Regions from separate parts of the Mesorhizobium captivum genome, predicted to be linked through region 2. Evidence: riboswitches for the same ligand, from Rfam matches in the RefSeq annotation. Region 2 holds a riboswitch; the other holds the start of a gene.
What was found. Region 2 has a riboswitch for thiamine pyrophosphate ahead of thiC (phosphomethylpyrimidine synthase ThiC). Riboswitches for the same ligand answer to the same signal wherever they lie in the genome.
Positions count from the first base shown of each region.

Region 1: it holds a riboswitch for thiamine pyrophosphate, as region 2 does, so the genes downstream of both, thiB (thiamine ABC transporter substrate binding subunit) here and thiC (phosphomethylpyrimidine synthase ThiC) in region 2, are expected to answer to the same signal.

Region 1 covers NZ_JAVIJB010000028.1:491-9,179, reverse strand. Annotated here, with positions in the region: gene RFM40_RS22150 (ABC-F family ATP-binding cassette domain-containing protein) at 1-1,230, opposite strand, end outside; gene RFM40_RS22145 (thiamine diphosphokinase) at 1,232-1,876, opposite strand; TPP riboswitch at 2,022-2,136, shown strand; gene thiB (thiamine ABC transporter substrate binding subunit) at 2,180-3,190, shown strand; gene thiP (thiamine/thiamine pyrophosphate ABC transporter permease) at 3,381-4,961, shown strand; gene thiQ (thiamine ABC transporter ATP-binding protein) at 4,958-5,746, shown strand; gene RFM40_RS22125 (M48 family metalloprotease) at 5,900-7,369, shown strand; partial or broken gene RFM40_RS22120 (caspase family protein) at 7,462-8,689, opposite strand, start outside.
Region 2 covers NZ_JAVIJB010000021.1:18,653-40,193, reverse strand. Annotated here, with positions in the region: gene RFM40_RS18610 (hypothetical protein) at 1-280, opposite strand, end outside; gene RFM40_RS18605 (GlxA family transcriptional regulator) at 503-1,441, shown strand; gene RFM40_RS18600 (ABC transporter ATP-binding protein) at 1,460-2,248, opposite strand; gene RFM40_RS18595 (ABC transporter permease) at 2,245-3,021, opposite strand; gene RFM40_RS18590 (ABC transporter substrate-binding protein) at 3,089-4,039, opposite strand; gene RFM40_RS18585 (beta/gamma crystallin-related protein) at 4,199-4,540, opposite strand; gene RFM40_RS18580 (DUF1194 domain-containing protein) at 4,671-5,519, opposite strand; gene RFM40_RS18575 (GcvT family protein) at 5,609-8,170, opposite strand; gene RFM40_RS18570 (hydroxymethylpyrimidine/phosphomethylpyrimidine kinase) at 8,431-9,189, opposite strand; gene RFM40_RS18565 (thiamine phosphate synthase) at 9,180-9,785, opposite strand; gene RFM40_RS18560 (thiazole synthase) at 9,782-10,555, opposite strand; gene thiS (sulfur carrier protein ThiS) at 10,558-10,755, opposite strand; gene thiO (glycine oxidase ThiO) at 10,752-11,726, opposite strand; gene thiC (phosphomethylpyrimidine synthase ThiC) at 11,726-13,546, opposite strand; TPP riboswitch at 13,651-13,767, opposite strand; gene RFM40_RS18540 (hypothetical protein) at 13,908-15,140, opposite strand; gene RFM40_RS18535 (aspartate aminotransferase family protein) at 15,149-16,618, opposite strand; gene RFM40_RS18530 (NAD-dependent epimerase/dehydratase family protein) at 16,646-17,653, opposite strand; gene RFM40_RS18525 (EamA family transporter) at 17,650-18,084, opposite strand; gene RFM40_RS18520 (FAD-binding oxidoreductase) at 18,208-19,560, opposite strand; gene RFM40_RS18515 (UbiA family prenyltransferase) at 19,563-21,002, opposite strand; gene RFM40_RS18510 (hypothetical protein) at 21,202-21,465, opposite strand.

The sequences.
Region 1 (8,689 bases), on a different contig from region 2:
GCGTTCACCGCCCGAAAGCTCGCGCACCGGCGTGCGCGCCTGCTCGGGCTTGAACAGGAAATCCTTCATATAGGAGACGACGTGGCGCTGCTCGCCGTTGACCAGAAGGTTCTCGCCGCGTCCGTCGGTCAGATAATGCGCCAGCGTCTCCTGCGGGTCGACGGCCTCGCGCTTCTGGTCGAGCGTGGCGATCTCCAGATTGACGCCGAGCCGCACCGAGCCTGCATCCGGGGCCAGCTCGCCGGTCAGCATCTTCAACAGCGTCGTCTTGCCGGCGCCGTTCGGCCCGACCAGGCCGACGCGATCGCCACGCTGGATGCGGGTCGAAAAGCCTTTGACCACGGTAAGGTCGCCAAAACTCTTCTCGATGTTCTTGGCCTCGATCACCAGCTTGCCGGATTCGGCAGCGTCGCTCGCCACCATGGTGGCCGTGCCCTCGGCGCCGCGATGGCTGCGAAAGCGCTGGCGCATGGCCTGCAGCTCGCCGAGGCGGCGCATGTTGCGCTTGCGCCTGGCCGTCACGCCATAGCGCAGCCAATGCTCCTCGCGCACGATCTGGCGGCCGAGCTTGTGCTGCTCGCGCTCTTCCTCTTCCAGAACCTGGTCGCGCCATTCCTCGAAATGCGCAAATCCCTTGTCCAGCCGCCGCGTCTGGCCGCGGTCGAGCCAGACTGTGGCGCGCGAGACGCGCTCGAGAAATCGGCGGTCGTGCGAGATCAGGATCACGGCGGATGAGGTGCGGGCAAGCTCCTCTTCCAACCATTCGATGACCGACAGGTCGAGGTGGTTGGTCGGCTCGTCGAGCAGCAGGATGTCGGGTTCCGGCGCCATCACCCGGGCAAGCGCGGCGCGTCTTGCCTCGCCGCCGGAAAGGTCGTTCGGCTGTTCCTCGCCGGTGAGGCCGAGATGGTCCATCAAATAGGTGGCGCGATGCGGGTCGTCGGCCGGCCCGAGCCCGGCTTCCACATAAGCGCGCACGCTGGCGAAGCCGTCCATGTCGGGCATCTGCGGCAGGTAGCGAACCGTGGCCGAGGGCTGGCGGAACACCTCGCCGTCCTGCGGCTCGATCATGCCGGCGGCGATCTTGAGTAGCGTCGACTTGCCGGAGCCGTTGCGGCCGACCAGCGCGATCTTCTCGCCGGCGGAGGCGCTCAGCGCCGCGCCGTCGAGCAGCGGCGTGCCGCCGAAGGTCAGTTTAATGCCGTCGAGATTGAGGAGTGGCGGCGCCATGTCAGCTTTCGGGAAGAGGATAGGGGTGGGCGAGCAGCAGCGCCCGGCCGCGCTCCAGCGCGATGCCAAGCTGCCCTTTGACCTCGTTTGATATAGTGAGCGAGGAGCCGAAGGCCACCTCGACACGGTCGAGCGGCCATTTGGCGCCCGTGACCGTCAGGCCGGCGAGATCGGAGAAGCCGAGCACCGAGAACAGCGTGCCATCGGCGTAGTCGAAGCGGGCTTTGCCCGGCAGGACGGGCACGCCTTCCTGCGCGCCGCTGGTCAGCAGCACCGTCGTGCCCGCCTCGGCCAGTCGCACGCTGAGAGCCTGATGCAGGAAGGCATGGTCGGCGCGCTTGCCGCCGAAGGCGCCGGCCAGCACCAGGCTGGTGGCGCCGCGCGCAAGCGCCTCGGCAATGGCGAGCTCGCCATCGGTCATGTCCTTTTCGGCCGGAAAGATTTTACGCGGGACGGCGGCGAGATCGTCCGGCAGGTTCGCCGGCACCGAGTCGAAATCGCCGACCCAGAGTTCGGGCACGAGGCCGAGCATGTGCGCATGGCCGATGCCGGCATCGGCGGCGATGATGCGCGAGCCTTCGATCTGGCGATCGAGCCGAGGCGTGCGGACGAGCTCGCCGCCAAGCAGGATGGTGAATGTGCCCATGGCCGTCGCCCTTACCAGCCCCGCCCGCGAAACGGAAGCCTGGCGCATCCAAACGAAGGGCGCTGCGTTGTCGGGTAAGCCGTGATGCCTTGGATGCCCGGCAAACTTCCGCTTGCGCGGCACTTCGGCCGGGCCTATGTCTCGAAACGCTCTAACGGGGTGCCGGACGCTGACTTTGCGAACCGGCTGAGAGGCGACAATGCCAACCCGCTGAACCTGATCCGGTTTGTACCGGCGGAGGGATTAGACGTTTCGGACCATCCGGCGCCTCAATTCCTTGTCACGCGAACGAAGGAGGCGCCGATGCGCTCATTGTTGTCCCAGCTTATTCTCGCAACGGGCCTGGTTTCGCTTTTGGCGGGCGTCGGGCCTGTCGAGGCGAAGGACAAGCTCACCGTCTACACCTATGAAAGCTTCACCGCCGATTGGGGTCCGGGGCCCGCGGTGAAGAAAGAGTTCGAAGCCGAATGCGGCTGCGATCTCGAATTCGTCTCGGTCGCCGACGGCGTTGCCTTGCTCAACCGCGTCAAGCTGGAAGGCGCCGGCACCAAGGCCGACGTCGTGCTCGGGCTCGACACCAACCTGACCGCGGACGCCAAGGCGAGCGGCTTGTTCGCGCCGCATGGCGCGGTCGCTGACATAAACGTCCCCGGCGGCTGGAAAGACGACAGCTTCGTGCCCTTCGACTACGGCTATTTCGCCGTCGTCTACGACACCGAGAAGCTGAAGAGCCCGCCGAAGAGCTTGAAGGAACTGGTCGAGGGCAGCGCCGCCGACAAGATCGTCATCCAGGATCCGCGCACCTCGACGCCGGGCCTTGGCCTGTTGCTCTGGGTAAGGTCCGTCTACGGCGACAAGGCGCCGGAAGCCTGGGCCAAGCTCAAGTCCAAGGTTCTGACCGTGACGCCCGGCTGGAGCGAGGCCTACGGCCTGTTCACCAAGGGCGAGGCGCCGATGGTGCTGTCCTACACCACCTCACCGGCCTACCACATGGTGGCGGAGAACACCGAACGCTACCAGGCGGCTTCGTTCGAGGAGGGCGAGTACCTGCAGATCGAGGTTGCCGGCATCACCACGACTGGCGCGAAGAACCCGCTGGCGGAAAGATTCATCGCCTTCATGACCGGGCCGAAATTCCAGGACGTCATCCCCGAGACCAACTGGATGTTCCCGGCCGGCAAGACCGACAAGCCGCTCAACCCGGCCTTCGACAGACTGGTGAAGCCGACCAAGACCCTGCTGTTCAGCCCCGAAGAGGTCGCGGCCAACCGCAAGGCCTGGGTGGATGAGTGGCTGGCGGCGATGAGCAAATGACGGCGCCCTTCACCCTCCCCCTTGTGGGGAGGGTCGATCCGCGAAGCGGAGCGGGGTGGGGGTAGCGGCGTTGCGCATTTCCTTACCCCCACCCCGGTTCGCTGATGCCGCTTCGCGGCATCCGCTCACCGACCCTCCCCACAAGGGGGAGGGTGGAAGGCCGGCGCTTGACACCCGCGTCACCGCCGGCATCGTTGCCCTCGCCGCTATCGCCTTGCTTATCGGCGGCGCTTTCGCCGGGCTTATCCTCGAAGGCGCGCACGACCCGTCCGGCGCTCTCGCTGCCTTCGACGGCTATCTCTTGCGCGTCGCCCGCTTCACGCTGTGGCAGGCGCTGCTGTCGACGCTGTTGTCGGTCGCGCCGGCGCTGCTGGTCGCGCGCGCCCTGTCCAGGCATCCGACCTTTCCCGGGCGTCGGCTGATCCTGCAGCTCTTCACCGTCCCGCTGGCGCTGCCGGCGATCGTCGCGGCGCTCGGCGTGCTGGCACTCTATGGCCGCGCCGGTTATTTCGCCGGCATCCTCGGTAAATTCGGCGGCGGGGAATGGCCCGGCATCTACGGCCTGTCCGGCATCCTGGTCGCGCATGTGTTCTTCAATCTGCCTTTGGCCACGCGCCTGTTCCTGGAGTCGTTGGCTACCGTGCCCACCGACCAGTGGCGGCTGGCGAGCCAGCTCGGCATGGGCGCCTGGCCGGCGTTGCGGCTGATCGAATGGCCGGCGCTGCGCGCGGCATTGCCGGGCATCGCCGGCCTGGTGTTCATGCTCTGCATCACTTCCTTCACCATCGTGCTGACGCTCGGCGGCGGGCCGTCGGCGACGACGCTGGAGGTCGCCATCTACCAGGCGCTGCGCTTCGATTTCGATCCGGCCCGGGCGGTGGTGCTGACGCTGCTGCAGATCGGCCTGACCGTCGTTGTCGTCGCCGTGCTGATGCGGCTCGGCGCCAACACCGTCGGCGACGCCAATCTGCCGGTGGCGCCGCGCCGCTATCTTGCAACCGGCAAGGTCGAGGCCGTTCTGAACGCCGGCTTGATCGCGCTTGCCCTGCTGTTCGTCGCCGGACCGATGGCGGCAACCGTACTCGCCGGGCTGGATGCGGATCTCGGCCGGCTGGCCGGCGAGGACGCCGTGCGCCTGGCGACGCTCACCAGCGCCGGTCTCTCTTTCGTCTCGGCGCTGCTTTCGGTGATTTTGTCGCTCTCGCTCATCGCGGCCCGGCGCGCGCTGGCCTTGCGCCGTCGCGCGGGCAGCGCCATGTCGCTGCTCGAGCATGCCACCGACACCGGCGCCGGTTTCGTGCTCGTCGTGCCGCCGATCGTGGTCGGCGCCGGCTGGTTCCTGGCGCTGCGCGGCATCACGGATGTCTTCGCCATCGCGCCCGTCATGGTCGTCGCCGTCAATGCGGTGATGGCGATGCCTTTCGCCATCCGCGCCGTTCGTCCGGCCTACGATGCGGCAAGCGAGCGCCATGAGCGGCTCTGCGTAGCGCTCGGCATCTCCGGCTGGAACCGGCTGCGCCTGGTCGACTGGCCGTCGCTCAGGCGGCCTTTGGCCACCGGCTTTGCCTTCGCCATGGCGCTGTCGCTCGGCGATCTCGGCGTGATCGCGCTGTTCGGCAGCGATGCGGTGCAGACATTGCCCTATCTTCTGCTCGCGCGCATGGGCAGCTACCGGACCGCCGACGCCGCGGGGCTGGCCTTGCTGCTCGGCCTCGTCTGCCTGATGCTGGTGGTCGCTGCCGATTGGCTGGGGCGGGAAGCAAAGGCATGATGACGACCAACAACGGCATTGTGGCGGGGACCGGGCTGGCCGTCAGGCTGGAGGACGTTTGGTTCAGCTATGGCGAGGCATCGTTCCGCTTCGATGCCGAATTCGCGGCCGGCAGGATCACCGCCATCATGGGACCGAGCGGCTCCGGAAAATCGACGCTGCTCAATCTGGTCGCCGGCTTCGAAAAGCCAAGCGCTGGCAAAGTGCTGATCGGCGGGATCGATGTCGACAATGCGCCGCCTTCGGCGCGCCCGATGTCGATGGTGTTCCAGGAAAACAATCTGTTCGCCCATCTCTCTGTGGAGGGTAATGTCGGGCTCGGCCGCTCACCATCGCTCAAGCTCACCTCCGCCGACCGCCACGCGGTCGCGGAAGCGCTGGCGCGCGTCGGCCTTGACGGCAAAGAGAAACGGCTGCCGCGCGAGCTTTCCGGCGGCGAACGGCAGCGCGTCGCGCTGGCGAGGGTGCTCTTGCGCGACCGGCCTGTGCTTCTGCTCGACGAGCCTTTCGCCTCGCTCGGTCCGGCGCTGCGCGACGACATGCTGGATCTGGTCGCCGACATCCACGCCGAACGGCACATGACGGTACTCTTCGTCACCCACCAGCCGGAGGATGCGCGCCGCATCGGCCAGGGGATCGTGTTTGTGGACGAGGGCAGGGTCGCGGCAACGGGACCGGCCGCCGATTTCTTCGACCGCTCTGGACCGGACGCCTTCCGGCGCTATATCGGCGATCGAGGCGGCAGCGTGGCCGGATCACAACATATTGCCCGGAAGCGGACATAATTTACGGCCAAACCGGCAACGGGTGATCCGGCGTTTGCTTGCCTTGTCCGGGGGAGTGTGGCTAGGTCCGGCCATGCTGGTCCGGGTGGGCTGCGATTTGCCGAAAGAGTTCGAAAGGAAGCCGATCTGCCGACCGGCGCGGAGAAAGTGTGGATGAAGCCGCTGACGCGATTTTTCGCGTGGGCCGGCTTTGCCGTGGCGCTGGCGAGCTGCCAAATGTTCACGCCGCCGGATGTCCAGGAATCTGGCTTCCAGCCCTCCGACAGGCCGATCACGGTCGACAATGTCGTTGCCAATGCCAAGCTCGCCGACATGGCGAAGGCGCAGCACCCGCGCATCCTGGCGACCTATGGCGGCGAATATTCCGATCCGAAGCTCGAGCGCATGGTGGCCAAGGTCGTCGGCAACCTGACGGTGGTGTCGGCCAATCCGACGCAGACCTATCGCATCACCATCCTCAATTCACCCAACGTCAACGCCTTCGCGCTGCCGGGCGGTTATCTCTATGTCACGCGCGGGCTGCTCGCGCTGGCCAATGATTCCTCCGAGCTCGCCGCCGTCATCGCGCATGAGATGGGCCACGTCACCGCCAATCACGGATTGCAGCGGCAGCAGCTCGAGGCCGAGGAAGGTCTGGCGACCAAGGTGGTCTCCGATGTGCTCGGCGACAATCCGACGGCCAAGGCAGCGCTCATCCGCGGCAAGCTGAAGCTCGCGCAGTTCTCCCGCAACCAGGAACTGCAGGCCGACGCCATCGGCATCAAGTCGATCGGCGAGGCAGGGTACGATCCGTATGCCGCCGGCCGCTTCCTGCAGTCGATGTCGGCCTATACCGATTTCCGCTCGGTCAGCGGCGCCACCGACGCCAGCCTCGACTTCCTGGCCACGCACCCCAACACGCCGCAGCGCATCGACTTGGCGCAGCGGCTGGCCCGCAACTTCGGGCCACCGGGCGTCGGCAGGCGCGATCGCGACGCCTTCCTCGCCGGCATAGACGGCCTGCTCTACGGCGATACGCCGGAAGAGGGCTATGTGCGCGGCCAGACCTTCATGCATCCCGGCCTCGGCGTGTCGTTCTCGGTGCCGGACGGCTTCGTCATCGACAATTCGGCGGCGGCTGTGACAGCGACCGGACCTGGCGACATCGCCATCCGCTTCGACGGCGTGGCGATCGACAAGTCGGTGGCGCTGGCCGATTACATCCGCAGCGGCTGGGTCGCCGGACTGGAAGACTCAAGCGTGCGCCAGGAAACGGTCAACGGCAACGAAGCCGCGATGGCCCATGCCACCGCGCAAGGCTGGCAGTTCGATATCGCGGTCATCCGGGCCGGCGGGCAGGTCTACCGGCTGCTGACCGCGGCACCTTCGGCCAGCACAGCGCTGGAGCCGGTTGCGCGTTCGGTCAGCGGTTCGTTCCGTACATTGAGCGCGGCCGAGAAGGCGGCGCTGAAGCCGCTGCATATCAGGGTGGTCACCGTGCAGCCGGGCCAGAACATGGGCACGCTCGCGGCCCAGATGGTCGGGGTCGACCGCAAGCTCGACCTGTTCCGCGTGCTGAACGCCATGTCGCCCGGCGCGACCGTGTCGGCCGGCGACAAGGTAAAGATCGTCACCGACAAGTAGGGGCCGGCGTCCGCGTTCATGCGGCTCCGCCAGGATTTAGCTCGACGCTGTCTATTCGGTCGGTCCGGGCATGCCGTCGCTGCCGCTGTCCGTCAGAGCCCGTCGCTGCTGACGGTGTCAAAGCCGCCGCTGGTGCCACTGTCCGTGCTGCCGGTGGTGCTTCCGTCAGTGCCGCCGGCGGTGGCTCCGTCAGCGCCGCCGGTGGTGCTTCCGTCAGTGCCGCCGGTCGTGCTTCCGTCAGTGCCGCCGGTCGTGCCGCCCTCAGTGCCGCCATCAGTGCTGCCACTGTCAGATCCGCCGCCGCCGCGGCCGCGGGGCTCGGGATGATCACCGCCATTGCCGCGCCAGGACGCTGGACCAGTATCCTTCTGTCTTGGCTTGACCGGTGTCTCGACGGCCTTTGGCGTGGGTATGCGGACCACCTTTATCTTCGTGACTATTTTTCGCACGATCTTGGGCTTGCACACCGCGACCGTTAAGTCGCTGCGCGCGGGGAGGCCGAGAATGCTCATCGAATACGCGCCTTGCCGCTTGATGCCGGCTTTGAGAAAAGCCAGGGCGCGGGCCGAATCGGCGGGCACGCCGTTGCGGCCTTCCTGGAAGATCAGCGCGAGATCGTTCATGGCGTTGATATGACCCATAGCCGCTGCCTTGAGCATCAGGTCCAATCCCTTGCCGGTATCGGGCTGGACGCCGAGACCGTTGAACAGGGCTCGTCCCCAGGCGGCCATGGCGTAGGGGTCTCCCTTGTCGGACGCTTGCGAATAGAGGCCGTTGGCTTTCGCGGGATCCACGGCCGTCCCTGTTCCAGACGCGGCGATGTAGCCGAGCTCGAACATGGCCCGCACATGCCCTTTGTCAGCCGCATCCTGAATGGCCTTCCTGGCCTCGTCGACCTTGCCGGCCGCCAGCAGCGCCCGCCCGAGCTCGTAGCGGAAACGGTTGACATCGGGATAGGTCTTCACCGCTGCCTCGCAGGCTTCAACCGCCCCACCGCCAATCTCATTCGGCTGCCGGCCGGGGGCGACGCCCTGCAGATCGAGCGGCGCGCCCGCCGCCTGATCGCAGGGGTCGACGCTTGGCGACAGCTTCATCGTCGCTCGCTTGGACGCCTTGTCGGCGCGGATCTGGAAGCCGACCTCGACGGGAGCCGCCGCGCCGATCTGGGGCTCGTAGCGCAAATGGTCGACTTCGTCGGCCATGAGGCTCGAATCCGGAGACAAGGTCCGATCCGGCAGCGACAGCGTGCCGGTCGCCGGGTAGCTCGCGAGCTTCAGGCTGACCGCGGGGTCCTTGGTCGGAAAATCCAGCTTTAGCGGC
Region 2 (21,541 bases):
AGCGAAGGCGACCCGTCTGAGCAACCAAATGGAGATGATGATGAAGCTCTTTGCCCGCCTGTTCACCCGCCGCGAAATGAACCTGACGACCGCTCTCGAGCGTCAGCGTCTTGCCAAGACCATGCCCGGCCAGACCGGCGCCATGGCCGCCGCTCGCCTCGGCTTCGTTGCCTGAGACAGCCGCTTTCTGGCGGTATTTGCTGCCGTCGCGCTGAAGGAATTCAACGCCGCCCGGCCTTGCCGAGGCGGCGTTTTCATTTTCATCGGGCTTTCGTTGCATTGATTGACGCGCCGGCCTCGGACCAATTGCCCATTTGCGACCCGTGTCGCAAATTTAATCTTCACTTAGCCGCCTACCCGATTGACAGGAATGGTTTTTCCTGATGACGCTATGCTGTTCGCGACATTCTGTTCGCGTCATGGCTGCGTGAGGTTTCCCGTGAATGCCGTAAAGCATCCGATCAAGAGATCGTTTGTGTTCTTCCTCGTCCCCGATTTCACCATGATCGCCTTTGCGACGGCGCTCGATCCGCTGCGTTCCGCAAACCGGATGCTCGGCTACGAGGCCTATTGCTGGCGCCTGGCCAGCATCGACGGCAAGCCGGTGCGCGCCTCGAATGGCGTCGAATGCGCTGTCAACACCTCGCTGGAGGAAGAGCGCAGGAAGATGGCCGGGCCGGACAGGCCGAACATGGCGATCGTCTGCAGCGGCATCAATGTCGAGCGCTACCACAACAAGTCGGCCTTCGCCTGGCTGCGTGAGGAGTACAACCGCGGCGTCGCCGTGGGCGGCTTGTGCACCGGCGCCCATATCCTGGCCGCCGCGGGCCTCCTTTCCAACAAGCGCTGCGCCATCCATTGGGAGAACCTGCCGGGCTTTTCGGAGGCCTTCCCGAAGGCCAATGTCTTTGCCGACCTCTTCGAGGTCGACCAGAACGTCTACACCTGCGCCGGCGGCACAGCCGCCCTTGACATGATGCTGAAGCTGATCGGCGACGACTTCGACGAAAGCCTCGTCAACCGCGTCTGCGAGCAGGTGCTGACCGACCGCGTGCGCAGTCCGACCGATCGCCAGCGCCTGCCGTTGCGGGCGCGCCTGGGTGTGCAGAATTCCAAAGTGCTGACCATCATCGAACTGATGGAGGCGAACCTTTCCGAGCCGCTGTCGCTGATCGAGATCGCCGATCATGTCGATCTGTCGCGCCGGCAGATCGAGCGCCTGTTCCGCACCGAAATGGGCCGCTCCCCTGCCCGCTACTATCTCGAGATCCGACTCGACCGCGCCAGACATCTGCTCATCCAGTCGTCGATGCCCGTGGTGGAAGTGGCGGTGGCCTGCGGTTTCGTTTCGGCCTCGCACTTCTCCAAATGCTACCGCGAGCTCTATGCCCGCTCGCCGCAGCAGGAACGCTTCGACCGCAAGCAATTGCTGGCCGCGTAAGCGCGCAGACCCAGCCCTCTAAGCCGATTGCGTTTGCGCCGTCCGCATCGCCTCGATGCGGATATCTTCAGTGAGTTGCGCCTTGAGCGCCGAGAATTCGGGGCTGGTCTTCAGTGTGTAGTGGCGCGGATGCGGCAGGTCGACCGGCACGTCGGATTTGATGCGGCCGGGCCGTGCCGTCATCACGATCGCGCGCGAGGCCATGAAGATCGCCTCTTCGATGTCGTGGGTGACGAACAGCACCGTCTTCTTGCGCCGCTCCCAGATGCCGAGCAGCAATTCCTGCATCAGCCCGCGGGTCTGGTTGTCCAGCGCGCCGAACGGTTCGTCGAGCAAAAGGATCGCTGGGTCGTTGGCTAAAGCGCGCGCAATCGCCGTACGCTGCTGCATGCCGCCCGAAAGCTGTTTCGGCCAATGGTTCTCGAAGCCTTTCAGCCCGACGAGGTCGATATAGGAAGCAACGATCTCGTTGCGCTCACGCTCGGGCATGCCCCGCTCGCGCAAGCCGAAGCCGATGTTTTCGGCGACCGTCAGCCAGGGGAACAGCGTGTAGGACTGGAAGACCATGCCGCGATCCGGCCCCGGCCGGGTGACGGCCTTGCCGTCGAGCAGCACGCGGCCGGTGCTCGGCGCCTCCAACCCGGCGACGATCCTGAGCAAGGTCGATTTTCCGCAGCCGGACGGGCCGAGGATGGTGATGAAATCATTGGCCGCGACCGCGAGGTCGACAGGCTGCAGCGCCTGCACCGGCTGGCCGCCCCCCCCGGCAAAGGTCCGGGAAACGCTCTCGATCAGAAGCCTGCTCACGCCAGGCTCCAAGGATAGAGCCGGCGGTTGAGCGCCTTGAAGGCGAAGTCGGACAAAAGCCCGATCAGGCCGATGACGATGATGCCGAAGATGATCTGCCCGGTCGCCAGCCGCGACTGGCTGTTGATGATCATATAGCCGATGCCGGATGACGAGCCGATCAGCTCGGCGACGATGACATAGGTCCATGCCCAACCCAGCACGAGCCGCAGCGTCTCGGCGATTTCGGGTGCATTGGCCGGCATGATTACGCGCTTGACGATGCCGTTGTCGGTCGCGCCCAGCGTATAGGCCGCCTCGACCAGGTCGCGACGAGTGCTGCCGACCTTGACCGCAATGATCAGGATGATCTGGAAGACCGAGCCGACGAAGATCACCAGGAGCTTTTCCAACTCGCCGATGCCGGCCCACAGGATAAGCAGCGGGATGAAGGCGGATGCCGGCAGGTAGCGTGCGAAGGACACGAACGGCTCCAGGAATGCCTCGATCGGCTTCCAGGCGCCCATGGCTATGCCGATCGGCACGGCGACGATCGAGGCCAGCACGAAGCCGCCGAAGACGCGCCAGATGGTGATCAGGATATCGAGCCAGAAACGGTCCTCGACCAGAAGCCGCCAGCCATCGCGGAGCATCGACAGCGGATCGGCAAGGAAGATTCGGTTCACATGGCCGCCAAGCGTGATCCAGGTCCAGAACGCGACGAAGAGCACGAAGAAGGCGATGCCGAGCACGGTCCGGGTGCCCGGCGGAACGGGATGCAAGGGACGCAGCATCAGGCACTGTCCTTGAGGGGGAAGAACGGCGGCGGCCTGTCGCCGCCGTCGATCGGGGAATGCGCGATCAGTTGGTCACCGCGCTGGTGTCGGCGAGCGTCGTCACGTCAGGCGCTTCCTTGATCAATCCCATCTGCAGCAACAGCTCCGCCGCGGTCTTGGAAAAGTCCTGGAAATCCTTGGTGAAGAACTGCTTGTTCTCCTCGCGGTCGGCCCATTTCAGGTATTTGGCCGAATCCTCGAACTCCTTGGCCGACTGCTTCACGTCGGCGCCCATGATCTCGTAGGATTTCTGCGGCTCCTTCTTGATCATGTCGAGCGCATCGAAATAGCTGTCGGCCAGCGCCTTGGCCGCATCGGGATTGGCCTTGAGGAAGTCCGGCGTGCAGCCGACCGTGTCCATCACCATCGGATAGTCGAGCGTGGTCGCCAGGATATGACCCTGGTCAGACTTGTCGCGCACCGCCGAGATGAAGGGCTCGTAGGTGACGGCGGCATCGTTCTGGCCGGCAAGGAAGGCCTGCGCCGCCGCATCCGGCTCCAGATTGACGACCGTCACGTCCTTGGTCGACATGCCGTTCTTGTTGAGCACCCAAGCTAGCAGGAAATAGGGCGAGGTGCCCGGAGCGGACGACGCCACGTTCTTGCCCTTGAGGTCGGCGACCGCCTTGATGTCGTTGCGCACGACGATGCCGTCGGCGCCGTAGGATTTGTCGAGCTGGAAGATCTGCTTGGTGGTGACGCCGCTGGCGTTCCACACCATCCAGGTCTCGACCGTGGTCGCCGCGCATTGCAGGTCGCCGCTGGCAATCGCCAGCGGCCGGCTTGCCTGCGGAACCTTCTTCAGCGTGACGTTCAACCCATGTTTCTCGAAAATGCCGGCCTGCTTGGCTAAAGTCAGCGGCGCGAAGCCGGTCCAGCCGCTGATGCCGATGGTGAGCGACGTGACGGCCATGGCCGGCGCCGACAATCCGACAACAGCCGTCAGAGCCGCCGCGAAAATGGTGGTCCTGTTCATCATGGTTCCCCTTTTATGTAGCGAGAGGAAATTGTCTCACAGAGCCCAAAAGGCTTGTCAATGAAGCAGGACCGGTCATCGACCATGGTCTAACTGAGTGCGGGGAAGCGTCTTGCGCGCAGGACCGGTTGCTGCCGCGCGCTAGGAACGACGCCGGCTTCAATATCGGTCGCAATAGCACTCGGCCGACGAGATGCGGTCGTTCCAGCCGGAGTCTCCGAAACCGCGGACCCTGCGGTTGAGCTCGATCGAGCGGCCGCGCCTCCCTGCATTCTCATAGGCAACGAGTGTGCAGCCCCGGCGCACGAGCACCGAGGAGACGCGATCGTTCCAAAACCCGCCCCGGAAATTGACGGCGTCGTCGGGGCCCATTTCGAGCGAGCGTCCGCGGAAGTTTGCATTCTCGAACAGCACGCAGGCCGCTTCGCCGTAAAATTGGGCGCTGGCGCTGCCGGCAAATATTGTCGACGCAAGTGCCGTCAGGATGGCCAAACGTTTCATGTGATGTTTCCTCATTTGATCGCGTTGCGCGATGGCGCCGGCCCCTTCACATTTTGCCATTGTGCCGCGCGAGGAAGCAAGTCCACGCCGCCGCTCTGGTCGCCCCCCTCTGGTCGGCCATTGCCGGCGGTCAGCGGCTGTCCAGCATCCAGCCGCGATTGCGCCACATCTTTTCGCCGGCCAGGCAATCGGCGGCCGGCCTGTCGTCGGCGAGCACGACCGGCGGGTGAGCCGCCTCTTCCGCCGCCCATTGTGGCGAGGCCGGACCGGCGAGCTCGAGCACCAGCTTGCGGCGGATCGCTTCCGGGAATTGCGTCCAGTCATTGACCGGGATCATGAAGGCGCCGGGGCCGCCGATGACGCAGTCGCTGTAGTAGCGGTCGAGATTGTCGACGTCGAAGGCGCCGCTGAAACCGCCCCTTGTCATCAGCGGCAGTCCGTTGATGGTGATGCCCTGCTTCACGACCTCGTCGCGCGTAATATCGACCGGCGCGCCCTGGTTGTTGGGTCCGTCGCCCGAAACGTCGATGACGCGTTTGGTGCCCTGAAAGCCGCTTTCGGCAAAAAGGTCGCTGCCGAATGTCAGCGCGCCGGAGATTGAGGTACGTCGCGCGCTGTCCGGCGGACGCGCATTGAGCTGCGCGACGACCCGTTCGGCATCGGCGCGATTGGTGATCACCGTCCACGGCACGACGACCCGCTGCCATCTGGTGCCGGCCCACTCGACATAGGTGACCGCGATCTTGCCATAGACGCCGTCGGCGATGGCCTTGAGCACGTTGTCATGCGTCAGTGCCGCCGCATAGCCATGACGCTGGATCTCGAGTTCGGCCGGCGACATGGAGAGCGAGACATCGACCGCCAGCACCAGCTCGACGTCAACGGACTCCACGGCGGTCGATCGCGAGGTCAGGCCGAGGAGCAGCGCCAGCGCGGCGGCGCCGGAAAGCCAACGCCCTGTTCGGCGGGATGCGGACATGACGCAAGGGTAGGCGATAATCGTGCATGAACAAAGTAAAAAGGCCCGGCGTCGACCGGACCTTTTTGCGTATTCAGACGAGAACGCGCTCAGCTGCGCGGCTTGAGGTTCTCCGGGTCGTAGAGCGGCTTGTAGCCGACGCCGGCGACCTCGACCGGATAGGTCTCGCCGAAATATTCCACATTGAGTTTGCGACCCTCCCGGGCGTAGGCCCAGGGCAGATAGGCGAGCGCGATGTTCCTGCCGATCGTCGGACCATAGGCGACCGAGGTGGTGAAGGAGCGGCGGCCAAGCTCATCGACTAGCGTCTCGCCGGTTGCCGGATCGAGCACGGGCATGGTGCCGACCGGATAGCGGGCGACGCCCTTGGCATCGGTGTTCTCGGTCATCACCAGCGTGCAGAGCATCGCCGGCTGGCGCTCGCGGGCGCGGTATTCCAGATGCTTGGCCTTGCCGCAGAAGTCGTTTTCCTTAACCTTCGGACGGGCAAGATCGGCTTCGAGCAGATTGTATTCGGTCAGGAGATCGGCATTCTGCAGCCGCAGGCTCTTTTCCATCCGACGCGTGTTGGCATAGGTCTCTACACCGAAAGGCATGACGCCGGTGGAGCGCAGCGCGTCCCAGACGGCGAGCCCGTCCTCGTAACGCATGTGCAGTTCCCAACCCTGCTCGCCGACATAGGAGATGCGGAAGGCGGTGACGTCCTTGCCGGCGATGCGGATCGGCTTGATTGCGGCGAAGGGGAAATTCTCCGGCGTCAGCCCGTTCGGATCCTCGACCACCTTCTGCAGGGTCGTGCGCGCATTCGGGCCCCAGATGCCTATGGTGACATATTTCTCGGTCACATCGGTAACGGTGACGTCAAAACCTTTGTCCTGCGCGGTGCGCTGCATGTAGCGGAAGTCGCGCGGGCCGGCATCGGCGCCGTCGATCACCCGACACCGGTCGGCCATGCGGATCACCGTGAAATCGGCGCGCACCATGCCTTCCTCGTCGAGGAAGTGGGTGTAGATGCCTTTGCCGATATTGTTGTCGCCGCCGATCTTGGCCGCACACAGCCATTCCAGCAGCGCGACATGGTCGGGCCCTTCGACGTCGTACATGGAGAAATGCGACAGGTTGACGATGCCGCAATCCTCGCTCATCGCCAGGTGCTCGGCATTGGAGACGCGCCAGAAATGGCGGTTGTCCCACTCGTTCTCGCGCACTGGCACGCGGTTGCCGTATTTTTCAAGCAGATGCTCGTTGGCGGCATAGCCGTGGGCGCGCTCCCAGCCGCCCAACTCCATGAAATAGCCGCCGAGCTCCTTTTCCCGCTCCCAGAAAGGCGAGCGGCGGATGTTGCGGCCCTTGGAGAAGGGCTCGCGCGGATGGACCGCCGGATTGTAGACCTTCATCGCCGTCTCGGTGCAGCGATCCCAGATAAACTCTTCCTTCGTCTGGTGCGGGTAGAAGCGCGAATAGTCGATCGCGTGATGGTCGATCGAGGTGCGGCCGTCGGTAATCCAGTCGGCAATGAGCTTGCCCATGCCCGGGCCGTCCTTGACCCAGATGGCCACGGCATACCACAGCCCCCTCACCTTCTGGCTCTCGCCCATCGACGGGCCGCCGTCGGTGGTCACCTGCAGCAAACCGTTGAAGGAATGGCCTTCGTTGTAGCCGAGTTCGCCGAGAATCGGCGTCAGCTCCATGGCGCGCTCGAGCGGCGCCATGATCTGCTCCATGTCGAGATCGCGCTGTGACGGCGACAGCCGCGCCTGGTCCTTCTCGAGCAGGTCGCGCGGGTGGCAGAGACGCGGATTGGTCTCCTCGTAATAGCCCCACTCGATCTGCCCGCCCTCGGCGGTCTTGGGATCGCCGGTGTCGCGCATATAGGCCGAATTGCCCTGATCGCGCAGCAGCGGCCAGCCGATCTCCTTGCCGGTGCCGGCGAACTCGTTGTAGGGGCCGAAGAAGGTCAACGGATGGTCGATCGGCATGACCGGCAGGTCCTCGCCGACCAGTGCTGCAGTCAAGCGGCCCCATATGCCGGTACAGACGACCACATAGTCTGCCTCGATCGTGCCGCGCTCGGTCACCACGCCCTTGATGCGGCCATCCTCGACGATCAGCGACTTGGCCGAGGTATTGGCGAAGGCATTGAGCTTGCCGGAGGCGACACCCTGGTCGACAAGCTTGCCGGCCACCGTCTGCGAGCGCGGGATGACGAGGCCGGCATCCGGGTCCCACAGGCCGCCCTGCACCAGATGCTCCTCGATCAGCGGGAACTTCTTCTTGATCTCGGCCGGCTCGATCAGGCGCGCGCGGGTTCCGAAGGCCTTGGCCGAAGCGATCTTGCGCTTGATCTCGTCCATGCGGCCATCGTCGCCGACGCGCGCGACTTCGAGGCCGCCGATACGCGCGTAGTGGCCCATCTTCTCGTAGAAATCGATGGAGTAGAGCGTCGTCCAGCAGGATAGAAAATCGTGGCTGGTCGTGTAGCAGAAGTCCGAAGCGTGCGCGGTCGAGCCGATATCGGTCGGGATGCCCGACTTGTCGATGCCGACGATATCGTTCCAGCCGCGCTCGATCAGGTGATGGGCGACCGACGCGCCGACAATACCGCCCAGCCCGACGATGACGACCTTCGCCTTTTTCGGAAACTCTGCCATGGCCCGCGACTCCAAAGTGAAAAAGCGGGCGGACTATAGGGCCGAGCGGTGGGGGGATTGAAGCCTGTTTGCGACATTGCGAAAGAGCCGAGCGACCCTGACGAACGAACGCGCTTCCCCAGGTGCCACCAATTGGAAGTTTCTTTGCGCCGGAACTAAAGCGCGTCGCGCAGAAACGAATTCAGGCGACGCGCTTTTAAGTCTTTGTTGTGATGCATGTCGTTCTCCCAAAACTGCTGCGCTCTTTTGGGCGACATGCATTAGGCGGAAGCCTCCATGAGCTTCTCGAAGACACGCTGCTTGGCTCCGCGCACGCTGTCCTCAAGCAACTTCGCCTTAGCCAGATGCGCGGCGATCGCGCTGGCCAGCATGCAGCCGGTTCCGCGCATCGATCCGGCAAGCCGGGGCATTTCGAAGCGGACAGGTTCCCGGTCGGGGCTCAACAGAATATCCGTTGATATAGGCCCTCCCGCGTGACCGCCCTTGATGAGCAGCGCCCGCGGCCCGGCCGCAAGCAATCGCCTTCCCTGCCGCAGCACGTCTTCGTCGCTCACGGCCAATTCCGAACCTGTCAGCACCGCCAGTTCCACAAGATTCGGCGTAACCAGACGGCAAAGCGGCATGAGGTCACGCTTCATGACGTCGATGGCATTCGGTTCCACCAGCGGCCTGCCTGACGAGGAGGCCAGTACTGGATCCAGCACTGCCGGTATCCGCGCATTTTCGCTCAGCACCGCAGCAACGGCCAGGATGACCCGCCCGGCTGGCATCATACCGATTTTGATGGCCGAGACCTCGTTGGTCCGCAACGCTGCGCGCATCTGGTCGGCGACCAGGCCGGGCTGCAGATGATGAATTGCCGTCACAGCTTGGTGCGTCTGCACCGTCACCGCGGTAACGGCGAGACAGGTCCGCAGGCCGATCGAGGAGATCGTCTCGATATCGCGTGCAATCCCGGCGCCCCCGCTGGAATCCGATCCGCCGACGACAAGCACATGCGGGTCCCGGTTCAGCGCCATTGATACGTCTTTTCGATCCATTCTCGGGTGCGCGCCTCAGGATCGGAATTCAACGTTATGTCGGTGACCACCGCTGCGCTGTCGGCGCCGGCTGCGAAAACGCCGTCGAGCCGCTCGGGATTGAGACCGCCGATGGCGACCAGTGGGAGAGGCGCGACCCGTTCCTTCCACGCACGGATCCGTTCCAGCCCCTGCGGCGGCCATTTCATCTTCTTCAGGATAGTGGGATAGACAGGGCCGAGCGCGACGTAGTGAGGCTCCGCCGCAACGGCCGTTTCCAGCTCGGCATCATCATGCGTGCTCAGTCCGAGCCTGACGCCGGCTGCCCGTATCTCCGGGAGGCTGGCGGTTTTCAGATCCTCCTGGCCGAGGTGGATGAAGTCGCAGCCCTCCTCGATCGCCAGACGCCAATGATCATTGATGATGAGCTGGCAATGGTGTCGGGCGCACAAGGCTTTCGCCTTGCGGATTTCCACGCGCAGGCCGTCCTCGTTCATGTCTTTGACGCGGAGCTGCACCAGCCTCACGCCAAGCGGCACCAGCCGCTCGATCCAGGCGGCGCTGTCGACGATCAGATAGAACGGATCGATCTTCATGAAAAAACCGCCCTGCCGAATGTCGGCGTCGACGGCACGGCGACATCGCGCGGCTCGAGCAATCCCGAACCGAACGCCTCGCGGCCGGCATCGACCGCCTTGCTGAACGCGCGCGCCATGCCGACCGGATCGGCCGCCTTGGCGATCGCGGTGTTCAGGAGCACAGCGTCAAAGCCGAGTTCCATGACGGTTGCCGCGTGCGACGGCCGTCCGAGCCCCGCATCCACAATCAGCGGAACGTCGGGGAAATGTCCGCGCATCGAGCGCAGCGCCATGATGTTGATGGGCCCGAGCGCCGAGCCGATCGGCGCGCACCACGGCATCAGAACCTTGCAGCCCGCGCCGAGCAGACGCTCGGCGACGACGAGATCGTCGGTCGTATACGGGAACACCGTAAAACCGTCTTCGCACAGGATGCGAGCGGCTTCGACCAGGCCGAACACGTCCGGCTGGAGCGTGTCATGGTTGCCGATCACTTCGAGCTTGATCCAGGACGTGCCAAAAACCTCGCGCGCCATCTTCGCGGTCGTCACGGCTTCCTTCACGGAATGACAGCCGGCGGTGTTGGGCAGGATTCTCACGCCGAGCGAGTTGACCAGCGACCAGAATTTCTCGCCGCCCCTGCCGCCAGCCATTTCACGGCGCAGCGAGACGGTCACCACCGAGGCGCGCGACGCCTTGACCGCTTCGGCCAGGATGGCCGGCGAAGGATACTGGGCAGTGCCGAGAAGCAGGCGCGAAGGCAGCGCAGTTCCGAAAAGGTCGAACATGGCTAGCCTCCCTGCATTGGCGAAAGGATTTCGATCCGGTCGCCGTCGTTCAATCGGAATTCCGCCCGGTTGGCTTTGTGCACGAGGTCGCTGTTGACGGCCGTCGCCAGCCAATCGCCTTCATAGTCAAGCTCGGCAAGCAGCGCCGCCAGCGTTGCCGCGGCACTGTCCAGCGCTTCTCCGTTGACGATCAGTTTCATGCGCAAGCTCCCACGCGCTTGTCGGGATTGAAGAGGATGTCGGCCGCCTGCCGCGCCATAGCGGGGGCAAGCAGGAAGCCATGGCGATAGAAGCCGTTGATCGCGACGCCGTTTGCGAGCGATTCGATGCGTGGCAAATTGTCGGCAAAGGCTGGACGGACCCCGGCGTTCGCTTCGACGATCGTCGCCTCGCCGAAGGCCGGATGGAGCGCGCAAGCCGCGCCGACCAGTTCCATCATGGAGCGGACGGTGACCGGGCCGGCCTCGTCGCTCTCGATCATCGTCGCGCCGGCCATGAAATGGTGATCGGCGCGCGGCACGATGTAGAGCGGAAAGCGCGGATGCAGCAGCCGGACGGGGCGAGACAGCGAGATATCCGGCGTACGCAATATCAGCATTTCGCCGCGAACGCCGCGCAGCGCCGCGTCGTCCGCCGCGATCCCCCGGCAGTCGACCTCGCATTCGAAGCCTGGAAGACCTTGCCCGTCTGTTGCGAAGCGGAAGTCGACGCCCATGGCGACGAGCTTGTCATGAAGAGCCGCCATCGCCTGGCGCGGGTCGAGATGGGCTTCGCCGGGGAAGAACAGCGCGCGCTTGAAACGGCCGGCAAGGTCCGGCTCCAGTTCGGCGATGTCCTCCTCGCCGAGCCAGCGATGGCCCGAGGTGCGGCCTGCGAAGCGGTCGAGCTCACCCGCATCGCGCGGCGCAGCCACGACGAGCGTTCCCGCCCGCGTCGCCTGGCCGGGCAAAACAGCGTCCCACCAGTCTGCGGCGCCGCGTCCGAGATCCAGCACCGGCTGCTCCGCGCTCTCGCGCTCGCACCATGGCGCCAGCATGCCGCCTGCGGCCCATGACGCATTGCCGCCCAGCTGAGGCCGGAGTTCGGCGACAGTGACCGACGCGCCGCGGTCGGCAAGCTCGAACGCCGCGGTGAGGCCGGCTACGCCGGCCCCTTTGACCAGCACTCTCATCACGACTCGGCCGTGCTGGACGCGGCTTCGCCAACAGGCATGTAGAGGTCGCCGCCCGAACGATATTTCTCCGCCATCGCCGCCATGCCTTCCTTCTGCGCCTCGGCCCGGATGTCATGGGAGATGCGCATGGAGCAGAATTTCGGTCCGCACATGGAGCAGAAATGCGCCACCTTGTGCGCTTCCTTGGGCAAGGTCTCGTCGTGGAACTCGCGCGCCGTTTCGGGATCGAGCGACAGGTTGAACTGATCTTCCCAGCGGAACTCGAACCGCGCCCGCGACAGCGCGTCGTCGCGGATCTTCGCCGCCGGATGCCCCTTGGCGAGATCGGCTGCATGCGCGGCGATCTTGTAGGTGATCACCCCGGTCTTGACGTCATTGCGATCCGGCAGGCCGAGATGTTCCTTCGGCGTCACATAGCAAAGCATGGCCGTGCCGAACCAGCCGATCATGGCGGCACCGATGCCGGAGGTGATGTGGTCGTAGCCCGGTGCGATGTCCGTGGTCAGCGGCCCGAGCGTGTAGAACGGCGCCTCGCCGCAGACGGCGAGTTGCTTGTCCATGTTCTGCTTGATCTTGTGCATGGGAACATGGCCGGGCCCTTCGATCATCACCTGGCAGTCTTTCGCCCAGGCGATCTTCGTCAGTTCGCCGAGCGTTTCCAGCTCGGCGAACTGCGCCGCGTCATTGGCATCGGCGATCGAGCCGGGACGAAGGCCGTCGCCGAGCGAGAAGGAGACGTCATAGGCTCTGGCGATGTCGCAGATTTCCTCGAAATGCTCGTAAAGGAAGCTCTCCCGGTGATGGTGCAGGCACCATTTGGCCATGATCGACCCGCCACGCGAGACGATGCCCGTGACCCGGTCAACGGTCAGCGGGATGTAGTGCAGGCGCACCCCGGCGTGGATGGTGAAATAGTCGACGCCCTGTTCGGCCTGCTCGATCAGCGTGTCGCGATAGACCTCCCAGGTCAGGTCCTCGGCAATGCCGCCAACCTTCTCGAGCGCCTGGTAGAGCGGCACGGTGCCGATCGGCACCGGCGCGTTGCGCACGATCCATTCGCGGATGTTGTGGATGTTGCGGCCGGTCGATAGGTCCATCACCGTGTCGGCGCCCCAGCGGATCGCCCAAACCATCTTTTCGACCTCTTCGGCCATCGAGGAGGTGACGGCGGAATTGCCGATATTGGCATTGATCTTCACCAGGAAATTGCGGCCGATGATCATCGGCTCGCTCTCCGGATGGTTGATGTTGGCGGGGATGATCGCGCGGCCGCGCGCCACCTCGTCGCGCACGAATTCGGGCGTGACGAAATCCGGGATCGACGCGCCGAACGCTTCCCCGTCCTGTTGCAGCTTGCCACGCAGCATCTCGCGGCCAAGGTTCTCGCGGATGGTCACGAATTCCATCTCGGGCGTGATGATCCCTGCGCGCGCATAGGCAAGCTGCGTCACCGCCTTGCCGGCTTTCGCCCGCAACGGGCGGTTGCGGATGGGGAATTCCGGCGTCAGCCGTTCGCCGGTCGCAAATCCGTTGTCCTCCGGCCTCACATGGCGGCCGTCATAGGCTTCGACATCGCCGCGCGCCGCGATCCAGTCCCGGCGAAGCCGGACAAGTCCCTTTTCAATGTTCGTTTCGATCGCCGGATCGGTATACGGGCCTGATGGATCGTAGACCGTCACTGGCGGCTCGCCGGCGGTCGGGTGAACGGCGATCTCGCGCATCGGCACCCTGATCTGCGGATGGATAATGCCTGTCTTGTGGATCTTGCGTGACGCCGGCAGCGGTCCGGTCGAAACGGTGGGGGTCAAGGCATTCATTTGAGGCTCCTTTGCTCAACTGCATTGGAGACCCAGTTCTGTGCCGGAAGGATGTAGGACGCTTTGGTCTGCCTGCTCGACACAGGTCTTCGGGCATGGAGTCCCGCAAAGCGCTTGCACCGTCCCTACGCCAGTATGAACTGGATCAGGTTCAACGGGTCACTGCGCCGCGAAAGCCAGCAGTATCTCAGCCCCTTGCCGGGACTCCCCTGGTGAATGCTTCAAGTTGAACGGGCCCGCGCCGTCTTGTCAAGCGCGTTCGGCCGGCAATTGCGGCTCAACACCGTCGTGGATGGAAGGTGGCGATCGAGCGGCCCCGCAAAGCCAGGCGAAAGAAACACGCGCTAGGCTGGAACCGGATTCATGACTCGTCTCCGGGAATGACTTGCAGCGCGCGGCGACCGCCCTTGGCTGCCGATGCCCAAAGCGCCATCAGCGGCGCGGCCAGCAGCAGGAAGGGCGGCAGAAGGTTGGGGAAATAGATGCGGGTATCGTGGATCGGAAAGACCGTGAATTTGGCCAGCACGCCGAGCACCAATGCCGCGAGCAGGATGCCGGCACGGCGGTCGAGCCGCAAGCCAGCGCGGTCGAGCCCATACCAGCCGGCTAAAGCCAGCACCGACACGCCGACCCACGTGTTGACGTTGACGGCGCGCACCACCGAGGCGGCAAAGGCCTTGAGATAGGCCGCCGCCGAGAACGGCGGCTTGAAGCCGTCCATGTTGTAGTGCTGCTCGATGCTGGAGAACCACAGGTGCGGCCACCAGCCGGGATGCTGCGCCCAGTGCGAAATGGCGAAATAGGCGATGAAAGAGGCGGCGAAACCGGCGAGCGCGCCCCATGCCTTCTGCCGGAAGGCGACCAAAAGCACGGCGAAGATGGCGAGGAAAACGATGTTGTCCGGACGCGCCATGAAGGCCAGGAAAAGCAGGATCGCCGTCGCCACCTCGCGTTTGCGCACAAAGGCAAACAGCCCGCCGAGGAACAGTGCCGAGCACAACAGGTCCGGCGTCGAGGCCCGCGCGGCGTCGCCGAGATCGGCCATGATCAGGACGGCGCCGGCGACCGGCGCCAGTGCCAGCGCGCCCTCCGCGCGCAGCCAGAGCAGCGTGATGATGCCGAACAACAGCACCGAAAACACCTGCACCAGCCGCATCGCCTCGACCGGCGATACGACATGGCTGAGGCTCGACAGGATTTCGGCATAGAGGAACTTAATCCGGTACATGCCGAGCAGCGAATGGAAGTCGGCGGCATTCTCCGTCATGTGGCTGCGGAAGCCGCCGCCATCATCGGTCAGCGTCTTGTAATCGCCCGCCGATACGCCTTCCTTGACCGTGCTGTAGGCATAATCATGTAGCGCCTGCGGGTCGGGATAGGTGCCTTCTTCGGCGATCGCCAGATAAGGCAGCATGTCCCAGTTGGCGTCCGGCATGAACCAGGCCGTCACAGCAGTGAGCAGGATGTAGAGCGAGAAAGCGGCCGCACCGATCGGCGCGGCCCATCTCGCGTAAACCCCCTCGCCCCAGGCAAGACCGGCTTCAGTCAGCCGGTCGAGCGGATTGGCGGGAGCGGCTGGCGGCCTGGTCAGCATCGTCTGTCTCAGCGGACCTGGCTTTTCACGAAATCCTTCACGATGGCCACGATGCCGCGCGAGAGCAGGCTGTCGAAGGCATCGACGAAGCGGTCGACATGCTCGCGCTGGCAGATCAGCGGCGGCTCGAGCCGGATGACGTTGCGGTTGTATTCGGTGAAAGCGACGAGCACGTCGTAGTCGCGCAACAAGAGCGCGCCGACGAAGCCCGACAGCGAGCCCTTCAGTTTGTCGTCGAGCACGCTGACCACTGGACGCAGCACCATCGGCAGGGTCTGCGAGAAATCGTGGAACTCGAGCCCGATCATAAAGCCCTTGCCCCGCACGTCCTTGATGATCTTCGGATGCTTTTCCTTCAGCATCCGCAGCCGCTGCAAAAGGTACTCGCCGGTCGAGGCGGCGTTGTCGATCAAGCCCTCATCATAGAGCGCGTTCAGCGCCTCGATCGCGGTGACACAGGCCTCGCCCATGCCGCCGAAGGTCGCCATGGCATGGATCATCGCCGTCTTCGGCGTGCCGTAGGCCTTCATATAGACCTCGCGCCTGGCGATCATGGCGCCGACCGCGGCCTTGCCGCCGCCGAGCGATTTGGCCAGCGCCGTCACGTCCGGCACGACGCCATAATGCTCGAAGGCGTAGAAACGACCGGAGCGGCCATAGCCACACTGAACCTCGTCTGCGACCCACAGCACGCCATACTGGTCGCAAAGCGCGCGCAGTTTCCGCCAATATTCGGCCGGCGCCTGGATGATACCGCCGCCGCCCTGGATGGTTTCGAGCACGATGACGCCGATAGCGGAATCGCTCTTGAACAGGCGTTCGACGGCGTCGATGTCGGCGAAGGGGATGCGCACGACATTGTCCGCCACCCTGAACTCGGCGCGATAGAGCTGGCCGTCGGTGATCGCCAGCACGCCCTTGGTCTTGCCGTGGAAGGAATTCTCGGCATAGACAACCTTGGGCCGCTTCGGGCCTGCGGCGCGCTCGGCGAGCTTCACCGCCGCTTCCATGGCTTCCGAGCCGGATGAGCCGAGGAACACCATGTCGAGGTCGCCGGGCGAACATTTGGCGATGTTGTGCGCCAGTGCCGCCGCATATTGCGACATGAAGGCGATGGCGATCTCCTGGCGCTTCTCCTCCTGGAATTTCTTGCGCGCCTCCAGGATGCGTGGGTGGTTGTGACCGAAGGCCAACGAGCCGAAGCCGCCGAAAAAGTCGAGGATCTCGCGGCCGTTCTGGTCGATGTAGAACATGCCCTCGGCACGCTCGATCTTGACCTTGTGGAAGCCGAGCAGCTTCATGAAATGTAGCTGGCCCGGGTTGAGGTGCGCCTTGAACAGGTCGGTGATGCGGGCGACATCCATCACCTTGGCCTGTTCGACGCTGATCAGGTCGGGCTTGGCGATGGTGGCGGGCAACAGCGCCGGCGCATCGACCAGCGCGCGCACGCCCGGTTCGGGTTTGGCAAGGACCGTCATCTCGAAAAATCTCCCCCTTCGTCGCCTTTATTCGGCAGGCACATGTTCGGTGGCGACGGCGTGGCCGTCCTTCTTGGCGCGGTATTCGCTGTAGGCGGCGATCAGCATGTCCTCGTCGCGGTATTGCGGCACCCAGCCGAGCTGACGCTCGGCCTTGGACACGTCGAGCACGCACTCTTCATCGGCGATCAGATACTGCTCCGGATCCATGATCGGCATGTTGAAGAGGTCGAGCAGGTCGAGCGTGCGCTTGACCGCCCAGCCCGGAGTCGGCAGCAGGATCGACTTAGAGCCGGCATGCTTGATCAGGTCCCCGAGCAGTTTTCTCACCGGCGGCGGATTGAGCGAACCGAGATTATAGGCTTCGTTCGGCACGCCGGCCTTCCAGGCCGCGCGGGCGGCTTCCGCACAGTCGAAGACCGAGATGAACTGGTATGGATTCCTGCCCGAGCCGATCATTGGCACCGGCAAATTCCAGTCGATCAGCTTGAAGAGCTTTTCCAGGATGCCGAGGCGGCCGGGGCCGATGATCAGGCGCGGCCGGAACAGCGAGATCGACATGCCGCGCCTGCGCCAATCGGCGGCGAGCTCCTCGGTCCTGAGCTTCGACAGACCGTATTCGCCGAGCGGCGCGACAGGATGATCCTCGGTCATCGGCAGCACCACCGTGTGGCCGTAGATCATGTCGGTCGTGTAGTGGACCAGCTTTGAGGCGCCGGCCTTGTCCATCGCCTGGATGATGTGCTCGGTGCCGTGGAAATTCACCGGGAAGAAGAAGTCGTGCCGCTTGGCGCGGACCTGGATCGGCGACAGCATCTTGGCCGACAAATTGTACACCATGTCGTCGGCCTTGAGCCCGACCGCCGCGACCGACGCCGGATTGGTGACGTCGCAAGTGATGAAGCGCACCGAACGATAGTGCGGCAGGTCGCTCTTGACGATGTCGGCGACGACGACGTTCTCGCCGTCGGCGGCGAGCTTGGGCGCAAGATGACGACCGACGAAACCGTCGCCGCCGAAAATCACATGTCTCATCGAAGGATCTCGCTTGTGCCGACCTTGTCGGAGGTGATGGAAGCGGTGTGGTCCTCATGCCCTCGCCCACTTTGCGCGATCAGAATTGTACCGACGCAGATGCAGGCGATGCCGGCGATGCGCCAGCCGTTGAGGTCCTCGCGGAAGACGAAATAGGCAAAGACGGCGACAGCGACATAGGCGAGGCTGAGGAACGGATAGGCGAAGCTGAGCTCGACCTTCGACAGCACGTAGAGATGCGAGGCCATCGAGATGACGAAGGTGCACAGCCCGAGGAAAACCCACGGGCTGAAGACGATCTGCAGCAGCTTGACGAGCGGATTGACGCCGTCGAACGAGATCGGTCCCAGCGACATCATGCCTTGCTTCAGCATGAGCTGCGCAGCGGCATTGGTCATGACCGTGAAGAGAATGAAGACGATGTATTTCATTGTTGCCACCCCGCCCCTGAGCGGTCCTACTACAAACCTGCAAATATTTCGTGAAATCACATGTCTATTTCCGATAAACCTCGATATTAACGCTTAATTTACCAAGATTTACTCGAATTTTATCTATTCCGCTGCCTCCGCGATATCGCGCCTCACACCCAGTTTTTTCGCTGTCCGCGCCCAGAAACTCGACATGAAGGCGGGATCGCGAAGCGCCTCCAGCCGCTGCCATTGCGGGAAGGATGCCGCGAAGGTTTCGGCACCCATGCGCGCGTCCTTGTAGGGGTTGACGGCCCCGCCGGCCTCGACCGTGATGTGGTCGAGTTCGGCGAGCAGCTTCAATGTCCTTTCCCCACTGTTGGGGAAATCGAGCGTCAGCGTGTAGCCCGGCCGCGGGAACGACAGCAGCGCCGGCGAACGGACGTCGCCAAATCGCTTCAGCACCGTGAGAAACGAGCCCTGCCCGGCCCGCCGCGCCACTTCGAGCAGTGCCGGAACGGTGCGGCGCGCGTCAGCCTCGGGAACCACGCTCTGGTGCTGGAAGAGCCCATGCGGGCCATAGAGCCGGTTCCAGTCGCGAACGCCGTCGAGCGGAAAGAAGAAGCCCTGGTAGCCCGCATGACGCGCATCGGACGAGCGGCCCTTCTTCCACCGATAGGCAGCGTTGAAGACGGTCAGGAACGGGCGGTTGAGCACGTTGAAGGGTGGCTGCACGGCCACCGAAAGCCGGCCGCCCGCCTGCAAGGCGGCATGCGAGCCGTGCTCGGCGTGGTTGCCGGTGAACAAAAGGCCCCGGCCTCGCGCGTGGCCGCCCGCAAGCTGATCGATCCAGGCAACGGCATATTCGTTAGCCTGGTCGGCTGCGCCGGCAAGATCGAAGAACTCGCCGAGATCGCGGAACCGCGTCACTTTTTCGACGATGTCGAGCGAGGGCACGCGCATCAGCCGGATCGATGCCGACAGGATCAGCCCGGTCAGCCCCATGCCGCCGATCGTCGCGTGGAACAGACGCACGTTCTCCGCATCGGAGCAGCGATAGGTGCGGCCGTCGGACCGCAGCAGCGTGAACGCCTCGACATGACAGCCGAATGTGCCGCGCCGATGATGGTTCTTGCCGTGGACATCGTTGGCGATGGCGCCGCCGAGCGTCACGAACTGCGTGCCTGGAACCACGGCCGGAAAGAAGCCGTAGGGAGCGGAGTGCGCAATGATGTCGCAAAGCAGCACCCCGGCATCGGCCTCGATCACGCCGGTCTCGGCGTTGAACGAACGGATACGGTTGAGCGGCCGCATGTCGACCACCGTGCCGGCGTCGTTCTGGCAGCTGTCGCCATAGGAGCGGCCATTGCCGTAGCCGATGAGCGAGTCCAGCTTGCACGCGCCGCTCTTCAGCAGCGCAATGGCCTCGTCGGCCGGGATCGCCCGGCGTGCCGGCGGCGTCGCCAGCCCGAAGCTGCCGAAGCGTTCGCTGCCCATCCTCACCAGCCCCAGCCCCCGGCAACGAGAAGCGCCGAGCCGATGGCAACGACGATCTGGCTTCGCCAGTCGCGGATGATGAAGACGACCGGATCGTCATGCATTTCGTCGCGGCGGGCGAGGATCCAGACGCGCATGGTCAGGTAAAGCACGATCGGCGCCAAAGGCCACATCACCCACGGATGCGGATAGAGCTCGCGCACCGCGACGCTGTCCATGTAAAGTGCCAGCACCAGGGCCGAGGAGAAGGCCGAGGCCATGCCCGCCTGGGCGACGATCTCCTGGTCTTCGGTGCGGTAACCGCGTCCGGCGATGCGCTCGCCGGCCGGGATGGTGGTCGTGCGCAATTCGACGAAGCGCTTCACCAGCGCCAGCGACAGGAAGAAGAAGATCGAGAAGGCGAGCAGCCAGAAGGAAACGTCGACGCCGGTGGCCGCCGCACCTGCCAGCACTCGGATCGTGTAGAGGCCGGCGAGCGTCAGCACGTCGATCAGCAACATGCGCTTGAAAGACAGCGAATAGGCCGTGGTGACGATCATGTAGCCGCAAAGCACGCCGAGGAACTCGATCGGCAGCAGGCAGCCGATGGCGATGCCGATCGCGAGCAGCACAAGGATGGCGCCGAGGCCGAACGGGATCGACAGCGCACCGCTGGCAAAGGGCCTGTCGCGCTTGGTCGGATGCTTGCGGTCGAGCGCAAGGTCGAAGAAGTCGTTGACGATGTAGATGGCGGAGGCCACGGCGCTGAAGGAAACGAACGCCAGAGCGCACTGCCAGATCATATTGACGTTGAAATACTCATGCGACAGCACCATCGGCACCGCGATCAGCGAATTCTTCAGCCACTGATGGACCCTCAGCATCTTGACGTAGGTCTTGAGCGTCGGCTTCGGCGCCGGCATGGTCTCGGCGCCGTGCGCCGCCTGCCAGCGTTGGGCGCTGCGGTCCGGCGCCACCACGATGGCGTTGCGCGCTGCGTCGAACACCTTGAGATCGTGGCGGCTGTTGCCCGCATAGTCGAAGCCGGCATCGCCATAAGCCGCGACCAGCGACGCCCGCTTTCTGCCCGAGGTCAGATTGTGCGGCCCGTCCGTTGCTAGCACGCGGTCGAAGATGCCGAGATAGACGGCGATCGTCTCGGCGAATTTGCGCGGCGTACCGGTCGCCAGCACGATCTTGCGGCCGTCCTCATGCTCGGCGCGAAGCCGCTCCAGCAATTCAATCCGGTAGGGCAGCGAGGCCGGATCGATGTCGATGCGCCGGGCGATTTCCTGCTTGAGCCGCGCCGGGCCGCCGGTCAGCCAGAGCGGAACCAAAAAAAGATAGAGCGGGTTCTTCTTGAGCAGAACGAACAGGCCTTCCCACAGAAGATCCGTTGCAATCAGCGTGCCATCGAGATCGACCGCAAGCGGAATTGCGTTCCTGTCCGACCGCGCGTCCATTGCCCTGCCCTGCTCACCCCACGCCGTATTTCGGCGTCTTCGCAATGGATATAACGGGGGATGACGGAGCGAACGTTAAAACGCCCGGTTGCAGCGCGCTGTGCTGGGGTATTTCCGGTGTTATCGTTAAGCAGCGGCTGTCGGAAACGATAAAAGGCCGGACATTCGCCCGGCCTTTGCCGATCATGTCTGAGGGTTTTTACTTGATCCGGGCAACGCCGCCCGAGATTTCGACCGTTTCGGAGCCGGTCAGCGCTTCGAGGTCACCATTGGGCAGGGTGACGAAGCAGCCATTCGGGCAGAACTCCACCGTCTCGCCGGCGGCCAGCGCCAGCTCGGTCTTGCCGCCGCCTTCGGTCACGATCAACGTCCGCGTCTGGGCGTCCTTGTTGACCGCGCTGGCGGCAAAAGCCGAACCGCCCAGGGCCAGAAAAGCGATGGCGGCAACGACAGACTTCCACATTGCAATATCCGGTGTTTCCACACCGCCTCTGTTCAATTTCGCAAGGCATTCTCGCCCTTTGCGTGAGAGCTTATAT